One region of the Streptomyces sp. NPDC059452 genome, then DNA from elsewhere that is predicted to be linked to it. Evidence: riboswitches for the same ligand, from Rfam matches in the RefSeq annotation. Region 1 holds a riboswitch; each other region holds the start of a gene.

Region 1 (5,334 bases):
CGTCTTCTCCCCGCCGGAGGGCTGAACCCCGGGTTCCCTAAGGGTTCGATCAGGGGTCTTCAAGGGCTGCGGGGCCCCCGCCGGGGTGCCTCGCCCCCGTAGCATCGAGGCAGGAACCCAGAGAGACGAGGTAGATGGCGATGGCCGTGCGGGAGATAGTCGCGGGAATGCCCTGGTGGGTGAAGTGGATCGCGGTGCCCGTCATCGCGATCGTCGTGTTCGGCGGACTGATCGCCAGCGTGCTCAGCTTCGTGATCAGCCTGCTCTTCAAGGTGCTGATCTTCGTGGTGCTGGTCGGCGGTCTGGTCTTCGTCGTACGCAAGTTCATGTCCTCGTCGTCCTCGCGCGGCGACTGGTAGGCAACCGGTGGCAGGGCTGTCGCGGGCCTGTGCGGGATCGGGGGGCCGCACCGGTCTGCGGATTAGCCCAGCTGAGCTAAGTCCAGGAGGAAAACCCCCTCCTGCCGGAGGCGGCCGATACAGTGACATAACGCTGCCGCCATCTGGAATGTGACCTTCTGTCACCGAACCGACCGAGTGACCAGTGGTTTGTACGACAGTCGGTCGTTGGTGCGGCAGGCCCGTGGGGGCGGCCCCCACGGGAGGGCTGACGGCCCGTCACCATGCCTGGGGGTGACCTTTGACCACGGCATCGAGTCCCGCTGTCCCGACGTTGATCGGTTCGGTTCAGCGGGCGTTGAGGCTGCTGGAGGCTGTGGGCACCCATCGGGACGGGGCGCCCGCCAAGCAACTCGCACGCGAGGCAGGGCTTCCGCTGCCGACCGCGTACCACCTTCTGCGCACCCTCACCCATGAGGGCTACCTCCGCCGGGAGAACGGCGTCTTCCTCTTCGGTGCGGCCGCCGAGAACCTGACCGCGGCCCGGGGCCGCCGGGACCGGCCCGCCACCGTCACCGACTCTCTCGCGCACTGGCGGGACGCCATCGGGGTCCCGGTGTACTGCGCGGTCTACCGCGAGGGCGAGATCGAGCTCATCGCGGTCGCCGACGCCCCCGACGCCCCGGCGGTGGACGAGTGGGCCTCCTTCCGGGAGACCGGGCACGCACACGCGATCGGGCAGTGCCTTCTCGGCCAGCTCGACGAGAAGGACCGTGAGGACCACCTCGACCGGCACCCCGTCAGACCCCTCACTCGTTACTCAGTGCGAGATCGCGCGGCACTTCTGGAGCGGCTGCGGACGTTGCGGCGGGGTGAACCCGTCATCGAACGCCAGGAGTACGCACTGGGGACCGTCTGCGCCGCCATTCCCGTCACGGCCGGTGCCACCATTGCGGCCATGGCCATTTCCGTACCCCTGGACAGGGAAGAACGGTTGCTGCCCGCAGTCGAACAGCTACGTGGCGAAGTGGCGAGCCTCTTGCGTTCGTTCGTGTTCTCTATCAGTATCTGAAAAATCACTCCTTGTGATCTGCTATCGCGTGCACCACGATGGCGTCAATAGGGCCATGGGGGATCATTCCTGGCCAGTTTCATCTACTGCGGGGTTGAACGATGCGCGAGTCGGTTCAAGCAGAGGTCATGATGAGCTTCCTCGTCTCCGAGGAGCTCTCGTTCCGTATTCCGGTGGAGCTCCGTTACGAGGTGGCGGATCCCTACGCCATCCGGATGACGTTCCATCTGCCCGGCGATGCCCCGGTGACCTGGGCATTCGGTCGTGAGCTGCTGCTGGACGGGCTCAACAGCCCCAGTGGCGACGGCGATGTGCACATCGGGCCCACCGAACCCGAGGGTCTCGGCGATGTGCACATCCGCCTCCAGGTCGGCGCGGACCGTGCGCTCTTCCGGGCCGGTACGGCGCCGCTGGTGGCGTTTCTCGACCGGACGGACAAGCTGGTCCCCCTCGGTCAGGAGCACACGCTCGGTGACTTCGACGGGAACCTGGAGGAGGCGCTCGGCCGCATCCTCGCCGAGGAACAGAACGCGGGCTGACCGCCCGATGGCTCAGGCCTTGCGGCGCCGGCCCCGGCCGGTCCGTGCGGGCGCGGCAGCCGTGGACGAGGAGGTGCGGGCGCCCGGGCGGTCCGCGGAGACCACCAGCGCGGCCAGCACCGTCGTCACCGGCACCGAGGCGACCAGACCGATCGAACCGACCAGCGTCCGGACGATCTCCTCGGCCACCAGCTCGCTGTTGGCCACCGTCCCCACGCTGCTCTGGGCGATGGAGAAGAGCAGCAGGAGCGGCAGCGCCGCGCCCGCGTACGCCAGCACCAGGGTGTTCACGACCGAGGCGATGTGGTCCCTTCCGATCCGGATACCTGCCCGGTAGAGACCGCGCCAACCCATCTGCGGGTCCGCCTGGTGCAGTTCCCAGACGGCGGAGGTCTGGGTGACCGTCACATCGTCGAGCACACCGAGCGAACCGATGATGACACCGGCCAGCAGCAGACCGCTCATGTCGATGTCCGGGTAGAGCCCGTGGATGAGGCCGGTGTTGTCATCGGTGTTGCCGCTGAGGCTCGCCCAGCCGATGAACAGGGAGCCGAGCAGCCCGATCAGCAGCAGCGAGATCAGGGTGCCGATGACCGCGACGGACGTACGGGCCGTCACCCCGTGGCACATGTAGAGCGCCGCCAGCATGATGGCGCTGGCCCCGATCACCGCCACCACCAGCGGGTTCGAGCCCTGCAGGATCGCCGGCAGGATGAACAGGGTCAGTACGGCGAACGAGACGGCCAGCGCCACCAGCGCCATCACCCCGCGCAGCCTGCCCACCGCGACCACCGCCAGCGCGAAGATCGCGGCCAGCAGCGTCATCGGGATCTTCCGGTTCACATCGGTGACGGAGTACTGGAGGTCGCGGGGCGCGTCGGGGGCGTACGCCACGACCACGCCCTGGCCCTCGCGCAGTTGGCGTGGTGCGTCCGGCTGGATCACCTCGACGAACTGACGGCCCTTGTCGTCGCCGCTGGTCACCTCCACGGTCGCCTTCTTGCACTCGCCCTCCTGCTCCGCGACGGCCTTGCGTCCCGAGGGGGTGGAGGTGTCGCCGGTCGGGGGGACCTGAGCGGCGTTGACGTCCGCGCAGTCGACGTTGACGACCTGGACGACCTTGCCGTCCTGGGTCTGCCGGTCGAATCCGACACCGGTGCGCTCGTGGTCGGGGACGCCACCGGGCCAGAACGCGATCAGGCCGACGACGACCGCCGTGGCGAACGGGATCAGTACGGCGGCGATGACCTTGCGCAGGTGTTTGGAGACCGGGGCGGCGGGTCCGTGGCTGTGCGTGTGGCCGTGGCTGTGGCCCTGGGGCGGCTGGGGCGCGGGGTCGCTTTGGGGGGAGGTCACGGGGCGATCATCGCAAGAACGGGTGGGCCCTCTGGTCAGCTCGCCGGAAAGGACGCTAGCGTGGAGGCACCTTTGCACACGCGGGAGCTCGGAGCACCGGGCTGAGAGGGCGCTGACCGCCGTACTTCCTGTACGGGACACGCTGCGCCGACCGCCGAACCTGTTACCGGGTAATGCCGGCGTAGGGAGTAGGTCTCATGACCACAGCGGACGCACGCACGCCTGCCTCGAAACAGAACGACGGAACGCCGGACGGCACTCCGAACGACGAGGCCGGGAAGTCCATCGGCTGGCACAAGGGGTACGTCCAGGGCTCCCGCCCGGACCTCCGGGTGCCGGTCCGACAGGTGCACCTCACCAACGGCAAGGACGTGACGCTGTACGACACGTCGGGGCCGTACACCGATCCCGCCATCGACACCGATGTCCGCCGTGGCCTCGCGCCCCTGCGGGAGAACTGGATCATCGCCCGCGGTGACACCGAGGAGTACGCGGGCCGGCCGGTCCGCCCCGAGGACGACGGGCTCAAGCACACCTCGCCGCGCGGCGGGCTGCGCAACCTCGACGCGGTCTTCCCCGGCCGCCCGCGCCAGCCGCGCCGCAGCCGCGACGGACGGCCCGTCACCCAGCTCGCGTACGCCCGGCGGGGGGAGATCACCCCGGAGATGGAGTACGTCGCGATCCGGGAGAACGTCGAGGCCGAGACCGTACGCGAGGAGATCGCGGCGGGCCGGGCCGTGCTGCCCGCCAACGTCAACCACCCCGAGATCGAGCCGATGATCATCGGCAAGCGGTTCCTGGTGAAGGTCAACGCCAACATCGGCAACTCGGCCGTCACCTCCTCCATCGAGGAGGAGGTGGACAAGATGACCTGGGCGACCAAGTGGGGCGCCGACACGGTCATGGACCTGTCCACCGGCCGCAACATCCACACCACCCGCGAGTGGGTGCTGCGCAACTCCCCCGTGCCGATCGGAACGGTGCCGCTCTACCAGGCGTTGGAGAAGGTGGACGGCCGAGCGGAGGAGCTGACCTGGGAGATCTACAAGGACACGGTCATCGAACAGGCCGAGCAGGGCGTGGACTACATGACGGTGCACGCCGGAGTGCGTCTGCCGTACGTCCCGCTGACGGCCCGCCGCAAGACCGGCATCGTCTCGCGCGGCGGCTCGATCATGGCGGCCTGGTGCCTCGCGCACCACAAGGAGTCGTTCCTCTACGAGCACTTCGAGGAGCTCTGCGAGATCCTCGCGACGTACGACGTCACCTACTCCCTCGGTGACGGGCTGCGCCCCGGTTCGATCGCGGACGCCAACGACGAGGCCCAGTTCGCCGAGCTGCGCACGCTGGGCGAGCTGAACACGATCGCCAAGCGGTTCGGCGTACAGACCATGATCGAGGGGCCCGGGCACGTCCCGATGCACAAGATCAAGGAGAACATCGACCTCCAGCAGGAGATCTGCGAGGAGGCGCCGTTCTACACGCTGGGCCCGCTGACCACCGATGTCGCGCCCGCCTACGACCACATCACCTCGGGCATCGGCGCCGCGATGATCGCCTGGTGGGGCACGGCGATGCTCTGCTACGTCACGCCCAAGGAGCACCTGGGGCTGCCCAACCGGGACGACGTGAAGACGGGCGTGATCACCTACAAGATCGCCGCCCACGCGGCCGACCTGGCCAAGGGGCACCCGGGCGCGCAGGAGTGGGACGACGCGCTCTCCGACGCGCGGTTCGAGTTCCGGTGGGAGGACCAGTTCAACCTGGCCCTCGACCCGGACACGGCCCGGGAGTTCCACGACGAGACGCTGCCCGCCGAGCCGGCGAAGACGGCGCACTTCTGCTCGATGTGCGGGCCGAAGTTCTGCTCGATGAAGATCTCCCAGGACATCCGCCGTCAGCACGGCGGTTCGCAGGAGGAGATCGAGGAGGGCATGGCGGAGAAGTCGAGGGAGTTCGCGGCGGCGGGCAACCGGGTCTATCTGCCGATCGCCGACTGATGCGACGCGTCGGCGACTGAATTCGCCCG
Region 2 (11,762 bases), on a different contig from region 1:
GCCGGGAGGCGGACGCGGTGCACCGGACGGTGGTGCACAGCGCCGACGGGGCGGCGGAGCAGGAGGCGGTGTTCGGGGGCCGGGTCGCCGCGCACCCGACGGTGACGGTGCTGCGCCCCGACGACCCCGCGACCCGCCCCGACGAGGCGCACGAGGCGGTGACGCTGAGCGCGGTGGTGGCCCCGCAGGGTCCAGTGGAGTGGACGGACCCGGCGGTGCGGCAGCGGTTCGCGGACCTTCTGGTGGAGCGGGCCGCCGCGGCCGTTCCCGGGCTGCGGGAGCGCGTCCTGCGCACGGAGGTCCGTACGCCGGCGGAGACCGAGGCCGAGACGGGGGCGGCGGGCGGTGCGGTGCCGCCGCCCGCGCTGGCCGGGGCGGCGGGCGCGTATCTGCACCCCGGGAACCTCACCCGGCTGCCGGGGCTGTATCTGGCGGGCGGCTGGTCGCACCCGGGCGGCGGGCTCGCGCACGCCGGGATGTCGGGGACGCTGGTGGCCGGACTCGTGGTGGAGGGCGACGACTTCCGCGGCTCGCGCTGAGGAGGGGGCGCCGGTAGCTCGCGCTGAGGAGGGGCGGGTGTCCCCGGCGTCCCGCGCCGGGGAGCGGGGCCGCACCGGTCGTCCTCCGCCGTGAGCGGTCCGGCCGCGCCTCACCGGTGCTCGCGCCTCGCCGGTGACGTGCCGAAACCGCTGTCAGTTCAGTAGCGGTACGGCTCGTTCTGGCCGGTGTCGTAGCCGTTGCTGTACGGGGCGGGCTGCTCCGGGGGCATCGGGGGGTACTGCTCGGCGTCCCGCTGCTGCGGGACCCAGACGCCCCCGGGCGGGGTGTCGGTGCCGTACGCGTCCGTGCCGTAGTTCTGGGCGTAGGGGTCGACGTAGCTCTGCTGCCCGCCCTGGCTGTCGAAGCCGTTGCCGTTGCCGTAGGCGTCGTAACCGCTGTAGGGCGCCGACCCGTTGGTCGTGCCGATGTACGGGTCGGAGTAGGCGGCGTAGCTCTGCTGGCCGGTCCCGTAGTCGTAGGGCCCCGCGTAGCCGTCCTGGGTCTGCTGCTGGTCGTAGCCGGAGTACGGGTCGTACGCGGCGAACTGCGGCTGCGCGGAGGGGTCCGCCTCGGGCTGCCGCTGGTCCTGGCCGCCCCGGCCGGAGCTGTCCGCCCCGTAACCGGAATCGCTGTACACGCCGTACTGGCCGGTGTCGTCGGGCAGCGGCAGCGGCTCGTACACCGAGGTGGCGGGGTCGGAGGCGGCGTTCTGGGCCCCGACGTGGGCGAAGGCGGGATCGAAGCCGGGGTCGTAACCGGAGTCGAATCCCCGGTCGGTGGCGGAATCGAAGCCCGAGCCGGTGCCGGGGGCGGTGCCCTGCTCGGTACCGGGATCCGAGACCTCCAGGTCCGAGACCTCCAGCGTGGGATCCTTGGCGGCCGCACGCTCGCCGCCGCCCTTGCGTCGGCGGCTCTCCCCCGGGCTGCCGCCTATGGCCCAGCCGGTGGAGAAGCCGCGCCGGAAGGAGAGCGTCACGAAGGTCTGGCCGGTGGCGAAGGCGAGCGTGCCGACGACGATGACCGCGCGGGAGCCGATCGGGACCCCGATGACCACGGTGAGGAAGCCGATGAAGGCGAGCAGCCGCCAGCGCAGCCGCGCCTTGTACTGCAGCAGTACCTCACCCAGCAGCCACAGCGCCACCAAGCCGAATGCGATGTAGAGGACCGTCCAGCCCACGCCCGCCCCCTCCTGCGGCCGCAGCCGCTCGGGGGCGGGTACGGCCGGTCACGACTGCTTGTGCAGTCCGAGATTCTCGTAGATTTCGAGCGTTGCCGTCGAGTTGTTGAGCGTGATGAAGTGGAGCCCGGGCACACCCTCGGACAGCAGCTTCGCGCAGAACTCCGTTGCGAACTCGATACCAAGGGAGCGTACAGCGGCCGGATCGTCCTTGACCGCGAGGATCCGCTCTTTCAGCGGCGCGGGCACGGTCGCGTTGCTGAGCTGGGAGAATCTTTCCAGTTGCTTCACACTCGTGAGCGGCATGACCTCGGGAATCACCGGCGTTTCGCAACCGGCGGCGACCACCCGGTCACGCATCCGGAGATACTCCTCCGGCCGGAAGAACATCTGGGTGATCGCGTAGTCGGCCCCGGCGCGGCACTTGTCCACGAAATGGCCGATGTCCGTCTCCCAGTCGGTGGAGCGCGGGTGCATTTCGGGGAACGCGGCGACGCCGACGCAGAAGTCGCCGGACTCCTTGATGAGGCGGACGAGGTCGGCCGCGTACTTCACGCCCTGCGGGTGCTCGACCCACTCGCCCATCGGGTCGCCGGGCGGGTCGCCGCGGACCGCGAGGATGTTCCTGATCCCGGCGTCGGCGTACTGGCCGATCATGTTGCGCAGTTCGGCGATCGAGTGGCTGACCGCGGTGAGGTGGGCGACCGGGGTGAGCGTGGAGTCCGCGGCGATCTGCTGGGTCGCCCGCACCGTCCCGGCACGGGTGGAGCCGCCGGCCCCGTACGTCACCGAGACGAAGCTCGGGCGGACCGCCTCGACGCGGCGCAGCGCGTTCCAGAGGTTGCGCTCGCCCTTCTCGGTCTTGGGCGCCCAGAACTCGAAGGAGTACGAGGTCTTGCCGGTCGCGAGCAGGTCACGCACCGTGGGTGCGTGGTCCGTCCTGGTGGAAGCTGTCCCAAGGGCCATATGGGGAGGTTAACCAGGGGGTGGACACTCCCCCAACCAGAGCGGGGGATTTTGTCTCGTTTCGCCGGTTTGTTGTCCACCCCTTGGACAATCCCGTGAAATGCGGTGCGGTGCCGCACCTCCGCAGAGGGCGGAAAAGGGCTGCTCAGAGCGCGTGCGCCCGGACCCTCTTTGCCAGCTCGGCGGTGGCTGCCGCCGGGTCGATGGCCTCGGTGATCGCCCGGACGACGACGATCCGGCGGGCCCCGGCCGTCAGCACCTCGTCCAGGTTCCCCGCGTCGATCCCGCCGATCGCGAACCAGGGGCGCGGCTGCTCCAGGGAGGCGGCGTACCGCACGAGGCCGAGGCCGGGGGCGTGGCGGCCGGGCTTGGTGGGGGTGGGCCAGCAGGGCCCCGTACAGAAGTAGTCCACGCCCTCCTGGGCGACGGCGGCGTCGACCTCGGACTCGGCGTGCGTGGAGCGGCCGATCAGCCGGTCGGCGCCGATGATCGCGCGGGCGGCGCCCACCGGCAGGTCGCCCTGGCCCAGGTGCAGGACGTCGGCGCCGATGGCGTGGGCGACATCGGCGCGGTCGTTGACCGCGAGGAGCTTGCCGTGGCGCCGGCAGGCGTCGGCGAAGACCGCGAGGTGCTCCAGCTCCTCGGCGGCCTCCATGCCCTTGTCGCGGAGCTGGACGATGTCGACCCCGCTGGAGAGCACGGCGTCCAGGAAGGCGGGGAGGTCGCCCTGCCTCTTACGGGCATCCGTGCACAGATAGAGCCGGGCGTCGGACAGCTGCTCGCGAGGCGTGGGCATGGTGGAGTCCCCCCGTGGTCGTGGCGGGGCACGGGCCACGCGCTGCACGCGGGGCCCGTACGCCGCTTCCGGTCGTATCGGTCAGACGGCGAGCGCCTGGGCGCGGCGCTTCACCTCCGTACCGCGATTCTCGCTCAGCGCCTGCGCGGGGGTGCCGGGCAGGGTCGGGTCGGGAGTGAAGAGCCACTCCAGCATCTCTTCGTCGGAATAGCCGTCGTCCTTCAGGAGGGTCAGGGTGCCGGAGAGGCCCTTGACCACCTTGTCGCCGTCGATGAAGGCGGCAGGCACCTGAAGCGTCCGGTTCTCACCACGGCGTACGGCGATGAGCTGGCCTTCCTTGACCAGCTGCCGTACACGCGTCACCTCGACACCGAGCTTTTCGGCGATGTCGGGGAGGTGGAGCCAGGCGGGGACGAGAGCATCGGTCTTTGCGTCAATCTCGGTCACAAGGACAAGCGTGCCATCCAGGACTGACAGCCGGTAGCCGGGCCGACCGTACGGGGGTCGGCCCGGCCTTTCAGACCCGGCCTTTCCAAGGGCGGTGGGCCTCAGAGGGCGGTGGACTTCAGGGGTACGGCCGGGTCGGCGACCCGCTCCGGGTCGAGCACCGCCCCCGACTCGATGAGCCTGCGCCCCTGGGCGAGGTCGCGCGGGCGGCCCACCGCGAGCACGGCGACCAGGGCTCCGGCCCGCAGCCAGCACACCGACCAGGTGGCCTCGGAGCCGTCGCCGCGCCACAGGAGGGTGTCGGCGTGGGCGTGGTGGCCCGCGTACTGCACGAAGCGGCCGAACTGCTCGGACCAGAAGTACGGGACGGGGTCGTGGACGGGCAGCGGATCGCCGGACTCCGCCGCCAGGATCGCGGCGGCGACGGTCCGGGGGCCCTGGAGGGCGTTGTCCCAGTGGTGGATCAGCAGGCGCTCGCCGTAGCGGGCGGAGGGGTAGGAGGCGCAGTCCCCGACCGCGTACACATCGGGCAGGGAGGTGCGCAGGGAGGCGTCGGCGGTGATCGAGCCGTCCGGGCCGCGTTCGACGCCGGAGCCGGTGAGCCAGCCGGTGGCGGGGCGGGCGCCGATGCCGACGACGACGGCCCCGGCGGGCAGCGTCCGGCCGTCCGTGAGGATCACGGCGGACTCCTCGACGCGTTCGACCCGGGCGTCGGTGAGGAGTGCGGCGCCGCTCTCCGCGTACCAGTCGGCCATCGGGGCGGCGACCTCGGCGGGCAGGGTCCCGGCCAGCGGGCGGGCGGCGGCCTCCACGACGGTGACCGCGCAACCGGCCGCGCGGGCAGCGGTGGCGAACTCGGCGCCGATCCACCCCGCGCCGACGACGACCACATCGTGCCGCCGCTCCAGGACGGGGCGCAGCCGGGCGGCGTCGTCCAGGGTGCGCAGCAGATGGACGCCCCGGACGCCTTCGGTGCCGGGCAGGGTGATGGGCTCCGCTCCGGTCGCCAGGACCAGGACGTCGTACGGGACGGGTCCCTCGGCCGTCTCCAGCAGATGGTCTGCGGCGCGCAGGGCGGTGACGTCCAGGCCGAGGCGGAGCGTGATGTCCAGCGCCTCGAAGTCGACGTCGAAGGCGGAGTCCTCGGCCGCCCCGAGCAGCACCGCCTTGGAGAGCGGCGGCCGGTCGTAGGGCTGGTGGGGCTCGGCTCCGATCAGCGTGACGGGGCCGGTGAAACCGGCTTCCCGCAGGGCGACTGCGGTCTGTACGCCCGCCATGCCCGCTCCGACGATCACGACGTTCCGTGTCCGCTGCCCCGCCGCGTGGTGTTCCGTCTGCTCGCTCACGCGCACCAGTCTATTCATCTGACTGGTCGTCAGGCAGCGGCTCCTCCACCACGCTCGTCCCGCTGCCCTCCTGGGACTCCCACTCCCAGCGCTCCTCCAGCCGCACCCGGCCGTCCGCGAGGTCGGTGACGGTGGAGAGGCAGTGTCCGGAAGAGGTCGTTCCGTCCTGCTTGAGCTGGACGTAACGGAAGTCGAGGGCGTCCCCCTCGCGGGTGCCGACGAGATGGCCCCGGACGACGTCACCGCCCGTGTAATCGGCCCAGATCATGCCGTCCTGCTCGTGGTACGTGAAGCGGGTACGGGTGCCGACCTGGCCGGGGGCCTGGTCGGCGACGGGCGAGAGGACGAGTCCGTCGAGCGAACGGGCCACGTGGCTGCTCCCTACTGGGCGTTGAGGGACTGGGGTTAGGCTGGCCAAGGTAGAACACTCGCGGGAGCCCGGACGCACCGGGCTGAGAGGGAGGCTGGGCGGCCTCCGACCGTACGAACCTGATCCGGGTCATGCCGGCGAAGGGAGGGGCTGGACACCCATGCGCGTCTCGGGGAAGACCTCCGGAATTCCGGGGGGAAGCTCAGGATCCGATGTCCTCGTCATCGGGGGCGGCATCATCGGCCTGGTCACCGCCTGGCGGGCGGCGCAGCGCGGGCTGGCCGTCACCGTGGCCGATCCCGATCCGGGCGGCGGGGCCGCCCGGGTCGCGGCGGGCATGCTGGCCGCCGTCACCGAACTGCACTACGGCGAGGAGCTGCTGCTCGGCCTCAACCTCGCCTCCGCCGCCCGCTATCCGGAGTTCGTCGCGGAGCTGGAGGCGGCGAGCGGCCGTGAGACCGGCTTCCGTACCTGCGGCACGCTGGCCGTCGCGCTGGACTCGGACGACCGGGCGCATCTGCGGGAGCTGCACGCCCTCCAGGAGCGTTCGGGGCTGGAGTCGGTCTGGCTGAGCGGCCGTGAGTGCCGCCGTCTGGAGCCGATGCTCGCACCGGGCGTACGGGGCGGGCTGCGGGTGGACGGCGACCACCAGGTGGACCCGCGGCGGCTCGCCGCCGCGCTGCTGGCCGCGTGCGAGCGGGCGGGAGTGGTGTTCCGCAGGGCGCCCGCCGAGCGGCTCGCCGTCGCCGGGGGCCGGGCGGCCGGGGCCGTGCTCGGTGACGGTACGGGGGTCGAGGCCGACCAGGTCGTGCTGGCGGCGGGCAGCCTCAGCGGGCGGCTCGCGGGGCTCCCGGAGGAGGTCGTTCCGCCGGTCCGGCCGGTCAAGGGCCAGGTCCTGCGGCTCACCGTGCCCCCGGCGTACGCCCCCTTCCTCAGCCGGACCGTGCGGGCCGTCGTCCGGGGCGGCCACCTCTACCTCGTACCGCGCGAGAACGGCGAGCTGGTCGTCGGCGCCACCAGCGAGGAGATGGGCTGGGACACCACGGTCACCGCGGGCGGGGTCTACGAGCTGCTGCGCGACGCCCACGAGCTGGTGCCCGGCATCACCGAGCTGCCGCTCACCGAGACCCGGGCCGGTCTGCGCCCCGCGTCCCCCGACAACGCCCCGCTACTCGGCCCGACCGCCCTGCCCGGCCTTCTCCTCGCCACCGGCCACCACCGCAACGGCGTCCTGCTGACGCCCGTCACGGGCGACGCGATGGCCGAGGCCCTGACCACCGGCGAGCTGCCCGAGGTGGCCCGCCCGTTCGCCCCGGGCCGGTTCGCGTCCGTCGGCGCCGCCCCCGTACCCGTACCCGTACGCCAGGAGCAGTCCGCATGAGCCCTCAGGTATCCGTCTCGGTCAACGGGGAGCCGCGCACCCTCGACGCGGGCACCGCGCTGGACCGCCTCGTCGCCACCCTGACCGCCGCGCCCTCCGGGGTCGCCGCCGCCGTCAACGAGTGCGTGGTGCCGCGCGGCCGGTGGGCCGCCACCACGCTCGGCGAGGGCGACCGCGTCGAGGTCCTGACCGCCGTACAGGGAGGCTGACCGTGTCCGACGACGTCTTCACCCTGGGACCGGCCGTCTTCGGCTCCCGGCTGATCATGGGCACCGGCGGGGCGCCCAGCCTGGAGGTGCTGGAGCGCTCGCTGATCGCCTCCGGGACCGAGCTGACCACCGTCGCGATGCGTCGGCTCGACCCGACCGTGCAGGGCTCGGTCCTCTCCGTGCTGGAGCGGCTCTCCATCCAGGTGCTGCCGAACACGGCGGGCTGCTTCACCGCGGGCGAGGCGGTGCTGACCGCGCGGCTGGCCCGGGAGGCGCTCGGCACCGACTGGGTGAAGCTGGAGGTGGTGGCCGACGAGCGGACGCTGCTGCCCGACCCGATCGAGCTGCTCGACGCCGCGGAGATCCTGGTGGACGACGGGTTCACCGTGCTGCCGTACACCAACGACGATCCGGTCCTGGCCCGGAAGCTGGAGGACGTGGGGTGCGCGGCGATCATGCCGCTCGGCTCCCCCATCGGCTCCGGGCTCGGCATCCGCAACCCGCACAACTTCGAGCTGATCGTGGAGCGGGCGGGGGTGCCGGTGATCCTGGACGCGGGGGCCGGGACCGCCTCGGACGCGGCGCTGGCGATGGAGCTGGGGTGCGCGGCGGTGATGCTCGCCTCGGCGGTGACCCGGGCCCAGGAGCCGGAGCTGATGGCCGCGGCGATGCGGCACGCGGTGGACGCGGGGCGGCTGGCGTACCGGGCGGGCCGGATCCCGCGCCGCCACTTCGCCGAGGCGTCCTCCCCGGTGGACGGGCGGGCGGCGCTGGATCCGGAGCGCCCGGCGTTCTGAGCGCGCCTGTACGTGGTCGGGGGCGCCGCCCCCGGACCCCCGCCCCTCGAACGCCGGAGGGACTTGAACGGCCGGAGAGCCACGCCCGCCACCTGGGGCGTGTCGCTGTCACGGATTGGCTGTAGATCGGCCCCGGAAGCGCCCCGGTCCGTCCGGGGTGTCGGTGGCGCCTCGTAGACTCTCCTGGTGGACACGACCCTCCAGGACCCCCTCGTCGGGCAGCTGCTCGACGGCCGGTATCGCATAGAGGCGCGCATCGCCGTCGGCGGGATGGCCACGGTCTACCGGGCCGTGGACACCCGGCTGGACCGGGTGCTCGCCCTCAAGGTGATGCACCCGGCGCTCGCCGTCGACGCCGCCTTCGTGGAGCGGTTCATCCGCGAGGCCAAGTCGGTGGCCCGGCTCGCCCACCCCAACGTCGTCGCGGTCTTCGACCAGGGCGCCCAGGGCGCGTACGTCTACCTCGCGATGGAGTACGTGGCGGGCTGCACCCTGCGCGATGTGCTGCGCGAGCGTGGCGCCCTCCAGCCCCGGGCGGCCCTGGACATTCTGGAGCCGGTCCTCGCCGCGCTCGGCGCCGCGCACCGGGCCGGGTTCGTGCACCGGGACATGAAGCCGGAGAACGTCCTGATAGGGGACGACGGCCGGGTCAAGGTCGCCGACTTCGGCCTGGTCAGGGCGGTCGGCACGGCCACCGACACCACCGGTTCGCTGCTGGGCACGGTCTCGTACCTGGCCCCCGAGCAGATCGAGCACGGCACGGCCGACACCCGCAGTGACGTGTACGCCTGCGGGGTCGTGCTGTACGAGATGCTCACCGGCACCAAGCCGCACACCGGGGAGAACGCCGCCCAGGTCATCTATCAGCACCTCAACAACGACGTCCCGGCCCCCTCCGCCGTCGTGCCGGGGCTCCCGGTCGCGCTGGACAGCCTGGTGGCGAGCGCCACCGCCCGGAACCCCGAGGTGCGCCCGCACGACGCGGTGCTGCTGCTGGCCGAGGCCCGTGAGGCCCGCGCCACGCTGAGCGAGGCCGAGCTCGACGCCGTACCGCCGCAGGCGCTCTCCCAGACGCACGACGCGGCGGACGACCGTACGAGCGTGATCCCGCGGGCCCTCCCGGCGGACGGCGACGGGGGCACCGTGCACCGCACCAGCCGCCTGGAGATGCCGCCACCCGCACCCCGGCGCGGGGCGGCGCTGCGCGGCCCGTTCGCCGGTCCGCACCGCAGGCTGATCACGGTGATCACCGCCGTCCTGCTGACGTTGGGTGTCGGGGCGGGCGTCTGGTACATCAACTCCGGGCAGTTCACCCAGGTCCCCTCGCTGCTCGGCCAGACCCAGAAGTCGGCGGAGCAGCGGCTCTCGGACGCCGGGCTCGGGCTGAAGGGCGTCGAGCGGGTCTTCAGCGACACGGTCGAGCGGGGCTCGGTGGTGGACAGCGATCCCGCGTCGGGCGACCGGATCCGGGGCAACGGTTCGGTGACGCTCGTCGTCTCGCGCGGCCCCGAGATCGTCCGGGTCCCCGATGTCTCCGGCTCCTCCCTCGCGGACGCCCGGCGCACCCTGAAGAAGGTGGGCCTGCTCCCCGGGATGGCGACCAAGGAGTTCAGCGAGGACGTCGCCCGCGGCGATGTGATCCGTACGGAGCCCGCCGCCGGGACCGACCGCCACCCGGACACGGCCGTGGCCCTCGTCGTCAGCAAGGGCAGCCCCATCGGCGTCCCGGACCTCACCGGCCTCTCGGTCGAGGACGCCACCGCCGAGCTGGAGAAGGAGGGGCTGAAGGCCGAGGTGCTGCCCGGCCGGGTCCACTCCTCCGAGGCCGACGGGGACATCGCCCAGCAGTCCCCGGGCGCGGGCACCGAAGCGGCCGAGGGCGACACGGTCGAGCTGACCGTCTCCAAGGGCCCCCGGATGCTGGACGTCCCCGATGTCACCGGCCGGGACGTCGACGAGGCCCGGGCGACCCTGGAGGAGGCGGGCTTCGAGGTGAAGGTCGACCGGCCGTTCCTCTCGTTCAGCGACACGATCGCGCGCCAGTCCGTGAAGGGCGGCGAACAGGCCCCCGAGGGCTCCACCATCACCATCAGGACCAAGGGGTTCTAGAACCACATGCGTAACCCGGAAGCCGGAACTCCTCCGCGCAACCCCGTGGGTGGTCACGTCCCGGTGGCCGGCGGCCTCGCCAAGGTCGGCCTGGAGTACGCCCGTGAGCTGGCGGCCGAGGCCGTACAGGTCTTCGTCGCCAACCCGCGCGGCTGGGCGACGCCCACCGGGAACCCGGCCCAGGACGAGCTGTTCCGCTCGGAGTGCGCGGCGGCCTCGATACCGGCGTACGTCCACGCCCCATATCTGATCAACTTCGGCTCGCACACCGAGGCGACGGTCGAGAAGTCCGTGGACTCCCTGCGCCACTCACTGCGCCGGGCCCGCGAGATCGGCGCGCTGGGCGTGGTGGTGCACACCGGCTCGGCGACGGGCGGGCGGCCCCGCTCGGAGGCGCTGGCCCAGGTGCGGGAGCACATGCGGCCGCTGCTGGACGAGCTGACCCACGACGACGACCCGTATCTGCTGCTGGAGTCCACGGCGGGCCAGGGCTCCTCGCTCTGCTCCCGTACGTGGGACTTCGGGCCGTACTTCGAGGCGCTGGACGCCCACCCGAAGCTGGGCATCTGCCTGGACACCTGCCACATCTACGCGGCGGGCCACGACCTGACCGGCCCCACGGGGATGCGGCAGACGCTCGACCTGCTGGTGGAGACGGTCGGTGAGGGGCGGCTGAAGCTGATCCACGCCAATGACTCCAAGGACGTCGTGGGCGCCCACAAGGACCGGCACGAGAACATCGGCGCGGGTCACATCGGCGCGGAGCCGTTCCGGGAGCTGTTCGCGCACCCGGCGACCGAGGGCGTACCGCTGGTCATCGAGACGCCCGGCGGCAAGGAGGGGCACGCGGCGGACGTGGCCCGGTTGAAGGAGCTGCGGGGCACCCCTTAGAGAGCCCTTCTACAGCAGAGAGCCTTCTACAGCTCGGGGCCCTCGCCCGGCTCCTCCTGGTACGAATAGCGCTGCTCGCGCCACGGGTCACCGATGTTGTGGTAGCCCCGCTCCTCCCAGAATCCGCGCCGGTCGGCCGTCATGTACTCGATGCCCCGGACCCATTTCGGACCCTTCCAGGCGTACAGGTGCGGCACGACGAGGCGCAGCGGGAAGCCGTGCTCGGCGGTGAGGAGCTCGCCGTCCTTGTGGGTGGCGAAGAGGGTGCGCTCGGCGGCGAAGTCGTCCAGGCGCAGGTTCGAGGAGAAGCCGTACTCGGCCCACACCATCACATGGGTGACATCGGGGCCGGGCGGTGCCAGGTCGAGCACCGTACGGGCGAGGACCCCGCCCCATTCGGCGCCGATCATGCTGAACTTCGTCACGCAGTGCAGATCGGCGACGACCGAGGAGAACGGCAGCGCCGAGAAGTCCTGGTGGTTCCAGCAGTGCTTGTCGCCGTCGGCGGTGGCCCCGAAGACCCGGAACTCCCAGCGCTCGGGTTTGAACTTGGGAACGGGCCCGTAGTGGGTGACCGGCCATCCGCGCTGCAGTCGCTGTCCCGGCGGAAGCTCGGACTGCTCTGATTCGCGGTATTCCCGGCTTTCCGGCTGACCCATGCCTCCATGGTGACAGACAGGCAGGGGTGGTCATGACCAGGGCAGACCCCTATGGGACCCCCAGGGGGTCAACT
Region 3 (11,762 bases), on a different contig from region 1:
CGCGGTCGCCGTCAGCGCCACCCTCGGCGACCTCGGCGAGTCCATGATCAAGCGGGACCTGGGGATCAAGGACATGGGAACCCTGCTCCCCGGCCACGGCGGCATCATGGACCGGCTGGACTCACTGCTGCCGACCGCACCGGTGGTCTGGCTGCTGCTGGTCCTGTTCGTCGGCTCCGGCTGAGCGTCCTCTCAAGGGCGCGCACCACGCCCGACCTGCACGTTCTACGAGTGAGGGTCCGTTGTCCACAGGGCGGCGGGCCCTCACCCGTCTGTCTGCGACACTGGATGAACCATGCCTAAGCCCGGAGAACTCACTTTCGTCGCGCCCCGCGGAGCCAAGAAGCCGCCGCGGCACCTCGCCGACCTCACGCCCGCCGAGCGCAAGGAAGCGGTCGCCGCGACCGGCGAGAAGCCGTTCCGCGCCCAGCAGCTCTCGCAGCACTACTTCGCGCGGTACGCGCACGACCCGGAGCAGTGGACCAACATCCCCGCCGGATCCCGGGAGAAGCTCGCCGAGGCGCTGTTCCCCGACCTGATGTCCGTGGTCCGCCACATCAGCTGCGACGACGACACCACCCGTAAGACGCTGTGGAAGCTGCACGACGGGACACTGGTCGAGTCCGTCCTGATGCGCTACCCCGAGCGCGTCACGATGTGCATCTCCTCCCAGGCCGGGTGCGGGATGAACTGCCCCTTCTGCGCCACCGGGCAGGCCGGGCTCGACCGCAATCTGTCCACCGCCGAGATCGTGCACCAGATCGTCGACGGCATGCGCGCCCTGCGCGACGGCGAGGTGCCCGGGGGTCCGGCCCGGCTCTCCAACATCGTCTTCATGGGCATGGGCGAGCCGCTCGCCAACTACAACCGTGTCGTCGGAGCGATCCGCCGGCTCACCGACCCCGAGCCGGACGGTCTCGGCCTCTCCCAGCGCGGGATCACCGTCTCCACCGTCGGGCTCGTCCCGGCGATGCTGCGCTTCTCCGACGAGGGCTTCAAGTGCCGCCTCGCCGTCTCGCTGCACGCCCCGGACGACGAGCTGCGCGACACCCTCGTCCCCGTCAACACCCGGTGGAACGTCCGCGAGGTGCTGGACGCCGCCTGGGAGTACGCGGAGAAGTCCGGCCGCCGGATCTCCATCGAGTACGCCCTGATCCGGGACATCAACGACCAGGCCTGGCGCGGCGACCTGCTCGGCCGGCTGCTCAAGGGCAAGCGGGTGCACGTCAACCTGATCCCGCTGAACCCCACGCCCGGCTCCAAGTGGACCGCCTCACGGCCCGAGGACGAAAAGGCGTTCGTCGAGGCCATCGCGGCCCACGGCGTGCCCGTCACCGTCCGGGACACCCGTGGCCAGGAGATCGACGGGGCCTGCGGGCAGCTGGCGGCCTCCGAGCGCTGAGGGCCGCGACGGGCGCCGGGAGCGGCCACCTCACCGGTCCCGGGACGCTCCGGCGGACGAGGCCGAAAACCGCCGGTGTAGCCTGGGCCGAAATCAACTTCATATTCCGACAGGGGAGCGCCACAGCGCTGAGAGTGCGGCACCAAGGACAGGTTGGCCGCAGACCCTCTGAACCTCGCCCGGGTCATTCCGGGTAGGAAGTTCGGACCTTACTCAAGCTGTTGCGCCCTGCCCGCTTCCGGTACGTCCGGGGGCGGGCGGGGCCGCGTCTCTTCCTGGTCACCTCCAGGAGGAATCACATGAACACCACCAAGAAGTACGCCGCGACCGCGCTCGCCGCGGCGCTCGGCGTCACCGTCCTCGCGGGCTGCGGCAGCTCCGACGACGACGCCCCGGCCGGCTCCGGCGCGTCCAAGGGCAGCGGCTCCAAGACCGTCACCCTGGTCACCCATGACTCCTTCAACGCCTCGGAAGACGTGCTGAAGCAGTTCACCAAGGAGAGCGGCTACACCGTCGAGCTCCTCAAGAGCGGTGACGCCGGTGCCGCGCTCAACCAGGAGATCCTGACCAAGGGCTCCCCGCGCGGTGACGTCTTCTTCGGTGTCGACAACACCCTGCTCTCCCGCGCCCTCGACAACGACCTCTTCACCGCGTACGAGGCCAAGGGCCTGGACCGGGTCGCGGACGGCACCGAGCAGGACGACAAGCACCGCGTCACGCCCGTCGATACCGGTGACATCTGCGTCAACTACGACAAGAAGTACTTCGCCGACAAGAAGCTCGCGCCCCCGCAGACCTTCGAGGACCTGCTGAAGCCCGCGTACAAGGACCTCCTCGTCACCCAGAACGCGGCGAACTCCTCGCCCGGCCTCGGCTTCCTCCTCGGCACCGTCGCCACCCAGGGCGAGGACGGCTACGAGGAGTACTGGAAGAAGCTGAAGGCCAACGGCGTCAAGGTCGTCGACGGCTGGGAGGAGGCGTACCACGAGGAGTTCTCGGGCTCCGCGGGCGGCAAGAAGGCCAAGGCGGACCGGCCGCTGGTCGTCAGCTACGCCTCCAGCCCGCCCGTCGAGGTCCTCTACGCCGACCCGCAGCCCAAGGAGGCCCCGACCGGCGTCTCCACCGGGACCTGCTTCCGGCAGACCGAGTACGCCGGACTCCTGAACGGCGCGAAGAACGAGGCGGGCGGCAAGGCGCTCCTGGACTTCCTGATCAGCAAGACGTTCCAGGAGGACGTGCCGCTGAACATGTTCGTGAACCCGGTCGTGAAGGACGCCGAGCTGCCGGAGATCTTCACGGAGTTCGGTGAGACCGTCGAGAAGCCGGCCACGGTGGCGCCGGAGAAGATCGCCGCCAACCGTGAGCAGTGGGTCCGGTCGTGGCACTCGCTCGTCGTGAAGTAGGCAGCACCTCCAAGGCCGCCGGGTCCGGACCCGTGCCCGGCGGCGCGCGGACCGGCGGCGGAGGCGGGCGGCGTGGTGCGGCGGTGCGGCTCGGCGGCGGAGGCGGGCGGCGCGGAGCCGCGGTGCGGCTCGGTCTGATGGCCGTGCCCGTCGCGTTCTTCGCCGTCTTCTTCGCCTACCCCGTCTCCGCGATCGTCGGCCGCGGGCTGAAGACGGACGGTGCGTGGCAGTTCGGTCGGGTCGGCGAGGTGCTGGCCCGCCCGGACATCCTCGACGTCCTCTGGTTCACCACCTGGCAGGCCCTCGCCTCCACCGCGCTCACCCTGCTGATCGCCCTCCCCGGCGCGTACGTCTTCGCGCGTTTCGACTTCCCGGGAAAGCAGGTGCTGCGCGCGGTCGTCACCGTGCCGTTCGTGCTGCCCACCGTCGTCGTCGGCACCGCGTTCCTGGCGCTGCTCGGGCGCGGCGGCTTCCTGGACGAGCTCTGGGGCGTACGGCTCGACACCACCGTGTGGGCGATCCTGCTCGCGCACGTCTTCTTCAACTACGCGGTGGTCGTCCGGACGGTCGGCGGCCTCTGGTCGCAGCTGGACCCGCGGCAGGAGGAGGCCGCCCGGGTGCTCGGCGCCGGACGGTTCGCCGCCTGGCGGCGGGTGACCCTGCCCGCGCTCGGCCCGGCGGTGGCCGCCGCCGCGCTGATGGTCTTCCTCTTCACGTTCACCTCGTTCGGTGTCGTGCAGATCCTCGGCGGCCCCGCCTACTCCACCCTGGAGGTGGAGGTCTACCGTCAGACCGCCCAGCTCCTCGACCTGCCGACGGCCGCCGTGCTGACCATGGTCCAGTTCGTGGCGGTCGGCGCGATCCTCGCCCTGCACGCCGTGACCGTACGCCGCCGGGAGCGGGCGCTGAAGCTCGTCGACCCGGCGCAGACCTCCCGCCGGCCGCACGGCCCCGGCCAGTGGGCGCTGCTCGGCGGGGTGCTGCTCACCGCGCTGCTGCTGATCCTGCTGCCGCTCGGTGTGCTGGTGGAGCGGTCGTTCGACGGTCCGGAGGGTTACGGCTTCGGCTACTACGAGGCCCTTCAGTCCGCCGGGGGCAGCGGCTCGACCTTCCTCGTACCGCCGCTGGAGGCGGTCGGCAACTCCCTCCAGTACGCGTTCGTCGCCACGCTCATCGCCTTGGTCGTCGGCGGTCTCGCGGCGGCCGCCCTGACCCGGCGGGCGGGACGGCTGGTACGCGGCTTCGACGCCCTGCTGATGCTGCCGCTCGGGGTCTCCGCCGTCACCGTAGGCTTCGGCTTCCTCATCACCCTCGACAAGCCGCCGCTCGACCTGCGCACCTCCTGGATCCTGGTCCCGCTGGCCCAGGCGCTGGTGGGCGTCCCCTTCGTCGTACGGACCATGCTCCCCGTGCTCCGCGCGGTGGACGAGCGGCTGCGCGAGGCCGCCGCCGTGCTGGGAGCCTCCCCGCTGCGGGCCTGGCGCGAGGTCGATCTGCCGCTGGTGCGGCGGGCGGTGCTGGTCGCCGCAGGCTTCGCGTTCGCCGTGTCGCTCGGGGAGTTCGGCGCCACCGTCTTCATCGCCCGGCCCGACAACCCGACCCTGCCGGTCGCGGTCGCCCGGCTGCTGGGCCGGTCCGGGGAGCTCAACTACGGGCAGGCGATGGCCCTCAGCACGATCCTGATGCTGGTGTGCGCGGTCTCGCTGCTGCTCCTCGAACGTATCCGTACCGACCGATCCGGGGAGTTCTGAACGATGGCAGAGGGCGCGATGGCCGGGGAACGGTGCACATGCTGAGCCTGCAAGCCGCCACCGTACGGTTCGGGAAGCGGACGGCCCTCGACGCGGTCGACCTGGAGGTCGCCGACCACCGGATCGTCTGTGTGCTCGGCCCCAGCGGCAGCGGGAAGTCCACCCTGCTGAGGGCCGTCGCCGGGCTCCAGCCCATGGACGGCGGCCGGGTACTGCTGGCCGGCCAGGACCAGAGCGGCATCCCGGTCCACCGGCGAGGCCTCGGCCTGATGTTCCAGGACCACCAGCTCTTCCCGCACCGCGACGTCGGCGCCAACGTTGCCTTCGGCCTGCGGATGCACGGCACCGGGCGGGCCGAGACCGAGCGCCGGGTCCGTGAACTGCTGGAGCTGGTCGGCCTCCCCGGCGCCGAACGCCGCGCGGTCGCCGCCCTCTCCGGTGGCGAACAGCAGCGCGTCGCCCTCGCCCGCGCCCTCGCCCCCCGCCCCAAGCTCCTGATGCTGGACGAACCCCTCGGCCAGCTCGACCGCAGCCTGCGCGAACGGCTCGTCGTCGAACTGCGGACCCTGTTCCAGGAGTTGGGTACGACGGTGCTCGCCGTCACCCACGACCAGGGCGAGGCCTTCGCGCTCGCCGACCGGGTCGTCGTGATGCGGGACGGGCGGATCGCCCAGGAGGGGAGCCCGCTGGACGTCTGGCAGCACCCCGCCTCCGCGTTCGTCGCCCGCTTCCTCGGCTTCGACAACGTGACCCCGGCGACCGTGACCGGCTCCGCCGCCGCCACGGCCTGGGGCAAGGTGCCGGTCCCCCCGGGCTCCCCCCAGGGCGAGGTGGATGTCCTGGTCCGCCCCGCCGGGGTGCTCATCGGCGCCCCGCAGGACGGGCTCCGCTGCGTGGTCGGCGTACGCACGTTCCGCGGGAACCACGTGACCGTGCGGCTGACCCCCGAGAACGCCCCGGTGCTGGAGGCCGAGTGCACCCTGCGGGACACCCCGGACGAGGGCGCGGTGGTGGGGGTGCGCTTCGACGCGGCGGAGACGGTGGTGCTCGAAGGCGCGTAGGGCCTCTCGTCTGGATCATGCCGGGCTCGCGGGCCCCGGCAGGCGGCAGTTTGACGACAGGCCCTAGGGGGCGCGGCTTCCCGCCACCACCAGCCCCAGTTCGTACGCCAGGATCACCGCCTGCGCCCGGTCCCGCAGCCCCATCTTCGCGAAGAGCCGGTTGATGTGCGTCTTGACCGTGTGGTCGGTGATGGTCAGCCGGGCGGCGATGTCCGCGTTGGACAGGCCCTGCGCGATGAGGACGAGCACCTCCGCCTCGCGCGCGGTCAGCCCCTCGACCGAGCGGACCGGCGGCGCGCTGACCCGCTGCCGGGTGAACTCCGAGATCAGCCGCCCGGTGATCTCGGGGGCGAGCAGCGCGTGGCCGTCCGCCACCACCCGTACCGCGTGCAGCAGTTCGGGGAAGGTCGCGTCCTTGAGGAGGAAGCCGCTGGCGCCCGCCGTCAGCGCGTCGTACACGTACTCGTCCAGGCCGAACGTCGTCAGCATCAGCGCCTTCGTCGCCCCGCCCGAGGCGGTGACGATCTCGCGGGCCGCCCCGATCCCGCCGAGCCGGGGCATCCGGATGTCCAGCAGCGCGACATCGGGCCGCAGTTCGGCCGCGACCCGGACCGCCTGCTCACCGTCCTCCGCCTCGCCGACCACCTCGATGTCGTCCTGGGTGTCCAGCAGGCTGGAGAACGCCGTCCGTACGACCGCCTGGTCGTCGGCGACGATCACTCGGATCACCACGGAAGTTCCGCCTCCACGAGAAAGCCGCCGGCCGGACCTCGGCCGGTGGTGAGTCTGCCGCCGAGCAGGGCGGCCCGCTCGCCCATGCCCACCAGGCCGTGACCGGGGCGTCCGACGGGCTCCGCCGCCCGGGTGGCGGGCGGACCCGGACCGTCGTCTCCGACCCGGACCCGCAGCAGCCCCGGCCGGTGGTCTATCTCCACGACCGCGTGCGCGCCCGGCGCGTGCCGACGCACATTGGTCAGCGCCTCCTGCACGATCCGGTACGCCGACAGCTCCCAGGACGCCGGCAGCGGCGTCTCCTCGCCGCTGACGCGCAGTTCCGCCGAACCGTCCACCGCCCGGTGCTGGTCGAGGAGTTCACCGAGCGCGGCCAGCGACGGCTGCGGGGCGGTGAGGACGGGGGCGTCGGCGCCGGTGCGCAGCACCCCGAGCAGCCGTCGCAGCTCCGCCATCGAGGACCGCGCCGTGCCCGCGATCTCCTGGAAGGCGTCCCGGGCCGGTGGTGAGAGGTCCGGTGTCGTGTACGTGGCGCTCTCGGCCCGCACCGCGATCATCGAGACCGAGTGCGCGATCATGTCGTGCAACTCCCGGGCGATCGCCGCCCGTTCCGCCTCGGCCGCCTGCCGCCGCTCCATCGCCAGCAGCCGCGACTGGGCGGCGGCCCGCGTGTGCCGGGCCTCCTCGCGCGCCCGTACCGCGTCACCCGCGCTCACCGCACCCAGGATCATCACCGTCAGCACCAGCGTCTCGGCGTACAGCCCCAGGTTGAACCGGTCGGCGCCCTGGAGCGCCGGAAGGGCGGGGGAGCCGTCCCGGGTCCAGCGGTCGATGTGCACCAGGTTGACGGTCAGGGCCGCGAGCGAACCGGTCAGGACGAGCACCGCCGGGTGCTGCACCCGGTGCCGCCCCAGCGTGTAGCACCCCATCAGCAGACCGGCCACCGTCGCATGGGCCATATTGCCGTCGGTGCCGAAGCTGAGCAGCGCCGCGCCGACGCTCAGGAACCCCACGGTGGGCCGGACGGACCGCAGCGTCAACGAGGCCGTGCACACCAGCACCCCGAACGCCGTGATCGCCGAACCCGGTACGAGAATCAGCTCCACGACGGCGTAGAGCGTCAGCGCGCCCCCCGTCAGCGCGGCGTACGAGGGCGCCGACGTCCAGCGCCGCAGCCGCTGCCGCAGGTCCCGTTCCGGTGGCGGGGTCCCGGCGGCGGTCGCTGCCGTTCCGGTCTCCCCGATGGTGCGTGTCATACGGCGATTCTTCGTCACCGCCCGGGGCGGAAGCATCGGACCACGGTGCGAATTCGCGGGGCCGTGTCATACCGCGGTTTGACCCGGAAGACCGGACGGTGGTGTGACGATCCGTGAGCGGGCCGTTCCTAGCCTCGGATACATGGCGATCACGGCTTTTCCCACCACCCCCGACCAGCGGCTGCCGGAACGCTTCGGGCTGCCCGGCGGCCCCGGCTGGTGGAGCTTCTGCGCGGCGGCCTCCCTGGCCCTGGCCGCCCTCACCTCCCTCGGCCCGCACCGCGTCTGGGGCGTCACCGGCGCGCTCGGCTACGCGGCGGCCGCCGTGCTCGCGGCCCGCGGACATCGCGTCCGGACCGTGGGCGCGGTCGCCGTCACCGGCGCGGTCGCACTGCCGCTGGTGGTCCTCCTCGCCCTGGACCGGGCGCAGTTGGAGGTGACGGTCGTGGCCCGGTCGGCCGCGCTCCTGCTGACGGACGGCACGCCGTACTCCGCGCACCCCCTGATACCCGAGGACTTCACCCCGTATCTGCCCGGCATGGCGGTGTTCGGGATTCCGGAAGCGGTGGCCGGGGCCGGGCCGTTCACCGACCCCCGGCTGTGGATGGGCGCGGCCTTCCTCGCTGCGGTCGCGTACGCCCTTCCGGCGGGGGCCCGGCGTGGGCCGCTGATGTGGCTCGCCGCCTGCCCGCTGGTTGCGCTGCCGCTCGCCGTCGGCGGGGTGGACCTGCCGGTGGTCGGCCTGATGTGCCTCGGCCTTGCGGAGGCGGGCCGGGGGAGGGCCGGGCGCGCGGGGCTCTGGATCGGGCTCGCCACCGCGCTCAAGTGGACGGCCTGGCCCGCGCTGCCGGTGGTGCTGGCTCTGCTCGCGGCGGCTTCGGCAGGGGAGGGGCGCGGCGTTTCGTGGGCGGTACGGGGAGGGCTTGGGCGGTCGGGTGGTGCTCCGAGAGCGGTGCGGCGGCCCGGTGCCACCCTGCGGTGCGCGCTCGTCGCCCTTCTCACCGCCGCCGCATTCGTCCTGCCCGCCGCCCTGCGCGATCCCGGGGCCTTCTACGCCCATGTCGTGGCCTTCCCCCTCGGCCTGACCGACGCGGTGTCCTCCGCTGCCAGCCCGCTCCCCGGCCATCTGCTCGCCACCCATGTCCCGGGCGGCCGCACCCTGGCCCTCCTCCTGCTCGGGGCGAGCGCCCTTCTGGTCGTGGTCTCCCTGCTCGTACGGCCTCCGGCCACGGCCCCGGACGCCGCGCTGCGGCTCGCGCTCGGGCTGCTCCTCGCCATCGCGTTCCTGCCCGCGACCCGGTTCGGGTACCTGGTGCACCCGCTGGTCCTCGCGGTGTGGGCGGCGGCGGTGCGGCGGAGGCCGGTCGGTCCCTCCGCTCTCGCCCCCGTGCGCGTGCGGAAGAAGGCGCCGCGATGACTGTCCGCCGCGCATCCGCCCCCGTACGCGTACAGAAGAAGGCAACGCGATGACCCGCCGCCGTACCCTCGTCGTCACCAACGACTTCCCGCCGCGCCAGGGCGGGATCGAGACCTTCGTCCACGCCATGACCGGACGCTTCCCCGCCGGTTCCGTCGTCGTGTACACCTCCGCCGAACCGGGGGCGGCCGCCCATGACGCCGGTCTGCCGTACCCGGTGGTCCGCGACCCCGCCCGGATGCTCCTGCCCACCCCGCGCGTCACCGGCCGGGCCGTGGAGCTCGCCCGCCGCCACGGCTGCGACAGCGTGTGGTTCGGGGCCGCCGCGCCGCTCGGGCTGATGGCGGCGCGGCTGCGGCGGGAGACCGGGGTGCGTCGGGCCGTCGCCACCACGCACGGGCACGAGGTCTGGTGGGCCCGCACCCCGGGGAGCCGGGCGCTGCTCCGGCGCATCGGGGCCCGTACCGACGCGGTGACCTATCTCGGCCCGGCCACCCGCGCCCCCATAGCCGCCGCACTCGGCCCGGCCGCCGCCCGCCGGATGGTGCGGCTGGCACCTGGGGTGGACGCGGAGGCGTTCCGGGGAGGGGCCGGAAGACGGCGGACCCGCGAGCGGTACGGGCTCGGCGCCCGGCCGGTGGTCCTGTGCGCGGCGCGGCTCGTCCCCCGCAAGGGCCAGGACACCCTGATCCGCGTGCTCCCCGCCGTACGGCGTGCGGTGCCCGGCACCGTACTCCTGCTGACCGGCGACGGACCGTACGCCCGCACCCTGCGCCGACTCGCCGCGGACACAGGGGTGGCGGACCACGTGATCCTCGCGGGCGGGCAGCCGCACGCCGGGATGCCCGGCCACTTCGCCGCCGCCGACGTCTTCGCCATGCCGTGCCGGACCCGCAGACGCGGCCTGGAGGTGGAGGGGCTCGGCATCGTCTTCCTGGAGGCGGCGGCTGCCGGGCTGCCGGTCCTCGTCGGCGACTCCGGCGGGGCGCCCGACGCCGTGCGGGACGGGGAGACGGGGCATGTGGTGGACGGGCGGGACGTGGACGCCGTCGCGGACCGGCTCATCGGGCTGCTGCGGGACCGCGAGGCCGCCGCCGCGATGGGAGAGAAGGGCCGGGCCTGGGTCCGCGAGGAGTGGGGGTGGGACAGCACGTACGCCACGCTGGAGGGGCTGCTGAGGCCCTGACCGGCGCGATAGGACGGGGCAGGGGCAGGGGCAGGGGCAGGGGCAGGGGCAGAGGCAGGACGACAGGACAGGACAGGGCGGGGCAGGCCGGGCAAGCTGGAGACGGCCCTCCGGACCCAAGCCCCAGGACCCAAGCCCCAGGACCCAAGCCCCCGGACCGGACCCCAGACCCCCGCCCCCGCCGCCCCCGCCCTCAAGACAAGGACCGCGACCATGAACGGTGGTACCCGTCAGGGCATCGATCTCACCCGTGTGCTGAACGCCCCGCAGCGGCGCGTCTTCGCGGCCTGGACGTCACCGGAGGACTTCGCCGCCTGGTACGGGGGCGAGGCCGACGTCCCGCTGGACCGGGTGTCGATGGACGTGCGGCCCGGCGGTGAGTGGAGCCTGGTCATCGTGATGCCGGGTGTCGAGATGCCGTTCCACGGGGTGTACCGCGAGGTGAGCGAGCCCGACGGGCTGGTCCTCACACTGAAGGACGGCTCCGCGACGGCGCCCGAGGAAGAGGAAGAGGACGGGGACGAGGGTACGGAGAGCGAGGTCATCACCGTCACCTTCACCGATCTCGGCCACGGAACCACCGAGCTGGCCTTCCAGCAGCGCGGCGGCAACCTCACGCCCGCCCAGTACGCGGCGGCGGAGGACGGCTGGGAGGCCTTCTTCGACGCCCTCGCCGCCCGCCTCGCCACCCACCCCTGAGCCACCGGGCCCCGGTCCGCCCCCCCCAGCGGCCCGGCCTACTTCGCCAGCGGCAGCGCCGCCAGCTCCGCGATCACCCAGGTCAGCGGGGCGAACACGGCCAGCAGGGCGGCCGCCCGCAGCGCGGTCGCCGAGCGCAGGACCGAGGCCGGTGCGCCCATCCGCAGCAGCGCCTGAGCGGTGTGGGCGCGGGCCTGCTTCGCCTCCAGGGCCGAGGTCAGCAGGGTCGCCACCGTACAGCCGAGGACCAGCACCGCACCGAGCGCGGTGAGCGGGCCCCAGGGGCGCTCGTCGCCCCCGTACAGCGCCGACGCGGCGATCACGGCGGCGATCACCGCGCAGACGATCCCGAGCGGACGGCCGATCCGGCGCGCCTCGTCCATCAGGACCCGGCCCGCCAGCAGGCGTACGGCACCGGGGCGCACCGCCTGGAGCGCCCGCCCGCACAGGTGGGTCAGGCCCGGTCCGGCCATGGCCAGGCCGATCGCGGTCAGCGTCCAGCCCACCAGCACCGCCACCGGGGTCGCGTCGAACCGGCCCGGCAGCGGGAACGCGCTCCCCGCCCCGCCCCGTGACGCGTACGCCTCGACCGCCAGCCCCGCCGCCACCAGCGCCACGCCCCAGGGGAGACCGCTCGGCGCGGCAGCGGGCTCCGGCAGCTCCTCGGAGCCGAAGGTGTCCCGCGCCGGGTCGGGCCGCGACCGCAGGGCCAGCGCACTCGCCGTCGCCGAGGCTACCGGTACGAGGGCCAGCAGCATCAGCGCGGCGCCCAGCGGCAACGGGGCGCCCGCGCCGAGGAACTCCGCCGCACCGCCGTCGAACGGCATCCCGGTCAGATCGCCGCGCAGATGCAGG

Evidence for each region. Region 1 has a riboswitch for thiamine pyrophosphate ahead of thiC (phosphomethylpyrimidine synthase ThiC). Riboswitches for the same ligand answer to the same signal wherever they lie in the genome.
Region 2: it holds a riboswitch for thiamine pyrophosphate, as region 1 does, so the genes downstream of both, thiO (glycine oxidase ThiO) here and thiC (phosphomethylpyrimidine synthase ThiC) in region 1, are expected to answer to the same signal.
Region 3: it holds a riboswitch for thiamine pyrophosphate, as region 1 does, so the genes downstream of both, ACFW9Z_RS13945 (thiamine ABC transporter substrate binding subunit) here and thiC (phosphomethylpyrimidine synthase ThiC) in region 1, are expected to answer to the same signal.

The regions. Positions count from the first base shown of each region.
Region 1 covers NZ_JBHYVE010000003.1:111,674-117,007, reverse strand. The annotation lists gene ACFW9Z_RS05855 (cupin domain-containing protein) at 1-25, shown strand, start outside; gene ACFW9Z_RS05850 (DUF5326 family protein) at 147-359, shown strand; gene ACFW9Z_RS05845 (IclR family transcriptional regulator) at 640-1,410, shown strand; gene ACFW9Z_RS05840 (SsgA family sporulation/cell division regulator) at 1,512-1,949, shown strand; gene ACFW9Z_RS05835 (YibE/F family protein) at 1,962-3,305, opposite strand; TPP riboswitch at 3,376-3,510, shown strand; gene thiC (phosphomethylpyrimidine synthase ThiC) at 3,503-5,305, shown strand.
Region 2 covers NZ_JBHYVE010000029.1:60,102-71,863, reverse strand. The annotation lists gene ACFW9Z_RS30125 (phytoene desaturase family protein) at 1-539, shown strand, start outside; gene ACFW9Z_RS30120 (hypothetical protein) at 698-1,717, opposite strand; gene metF (methylenetetrahydrofolate reductase [NAD(P)H]) at 1,766-2,683, opposite strand; gene thiE (thiamine phosphate synthase) at 2,829-3,479, opposite strand; gene ACFW9Z_RS30105 (Rv2175c family DNA-binding protein) at 3,561-3,926, opposite strand; gene ACFW9Z_RS30100 (NAD(P)/FAD-dependent oxidoreductase) at 4,028-5,272, opposite strand; gene ACFW9Z_RS30095 (hypothetical protein) at 5,283-5,642, opposite strand; TPP riboswitch at 5,693-5,805, shown strand; gene thiO (glycine oxidase ThiO) at 5,803-7,023, shown strand; gene thiS (sulfur carrier protein ThiS) at 7,020-7,232, shown strand; gene ACFW9Z_RS30080 (thiazole synthase) at 7,289-8,029, shown strand; gene pknB (Stk1 family PASTA domain-containing Ser/Thr kinase) at 8,216-10,138, shown strand; gene ACFW9Z_RS30070 (deoxyribonuclease IV) at 10,145-11,029, shown strand; gene ACFW9Z_RS30065 (sulfite oxidase-like oxidoreductase) at 11,056-11,688, opposite strand.
Region 3 covers NZ_JBHYVE010000008.1:150,622-162,383, forward strand. The annotation lists gene ACFW9Z_RS13935 (phosphatidate cytidylyltransferase) at 1-184, shown strand, start outside; gene rlmN (23S rRNA (adenine(2503)-C(2))-methyltransferase RlmN) at 296-1,402, shown strand; TPP riboswitch at 1,504-1,620, shown strand; gene ACFW9Z_RS13945 (thiamine ABC transporter substrate binding subunit) at 1,702-2,805, shown strand; gene ACFW9Z_RS13950 (ABC transporter permease) at 2,943-4,556, shown strand; gene ACFW9Z_RS13955 (ABC transporter ATP-binding protein) at 4,595-5,617, shown strand; gene ACFW9Z_RS13960 (response regulator) at 5,681-6,349, opposite strand; gene ACFW9Z_RS13965 (sensor histidine kinase) at 6,343-7,605, opposite strand; gene ACFW9Z_RS13970 (hypothetical protein) at 7,748-9,022, shown strand; gene ACFW9Z_RS13975 (glycosyltransferase family 4 protein) at 9,072-10,208, shown strand; gene ACFW9Z_RS13980 (SRPBCC domain-containing protein) at 10,422-10,907, shown strand; gene ACFW9Z_RS13985 (hypothetical protein) at 10,946-11,762, opposite strand, start outside.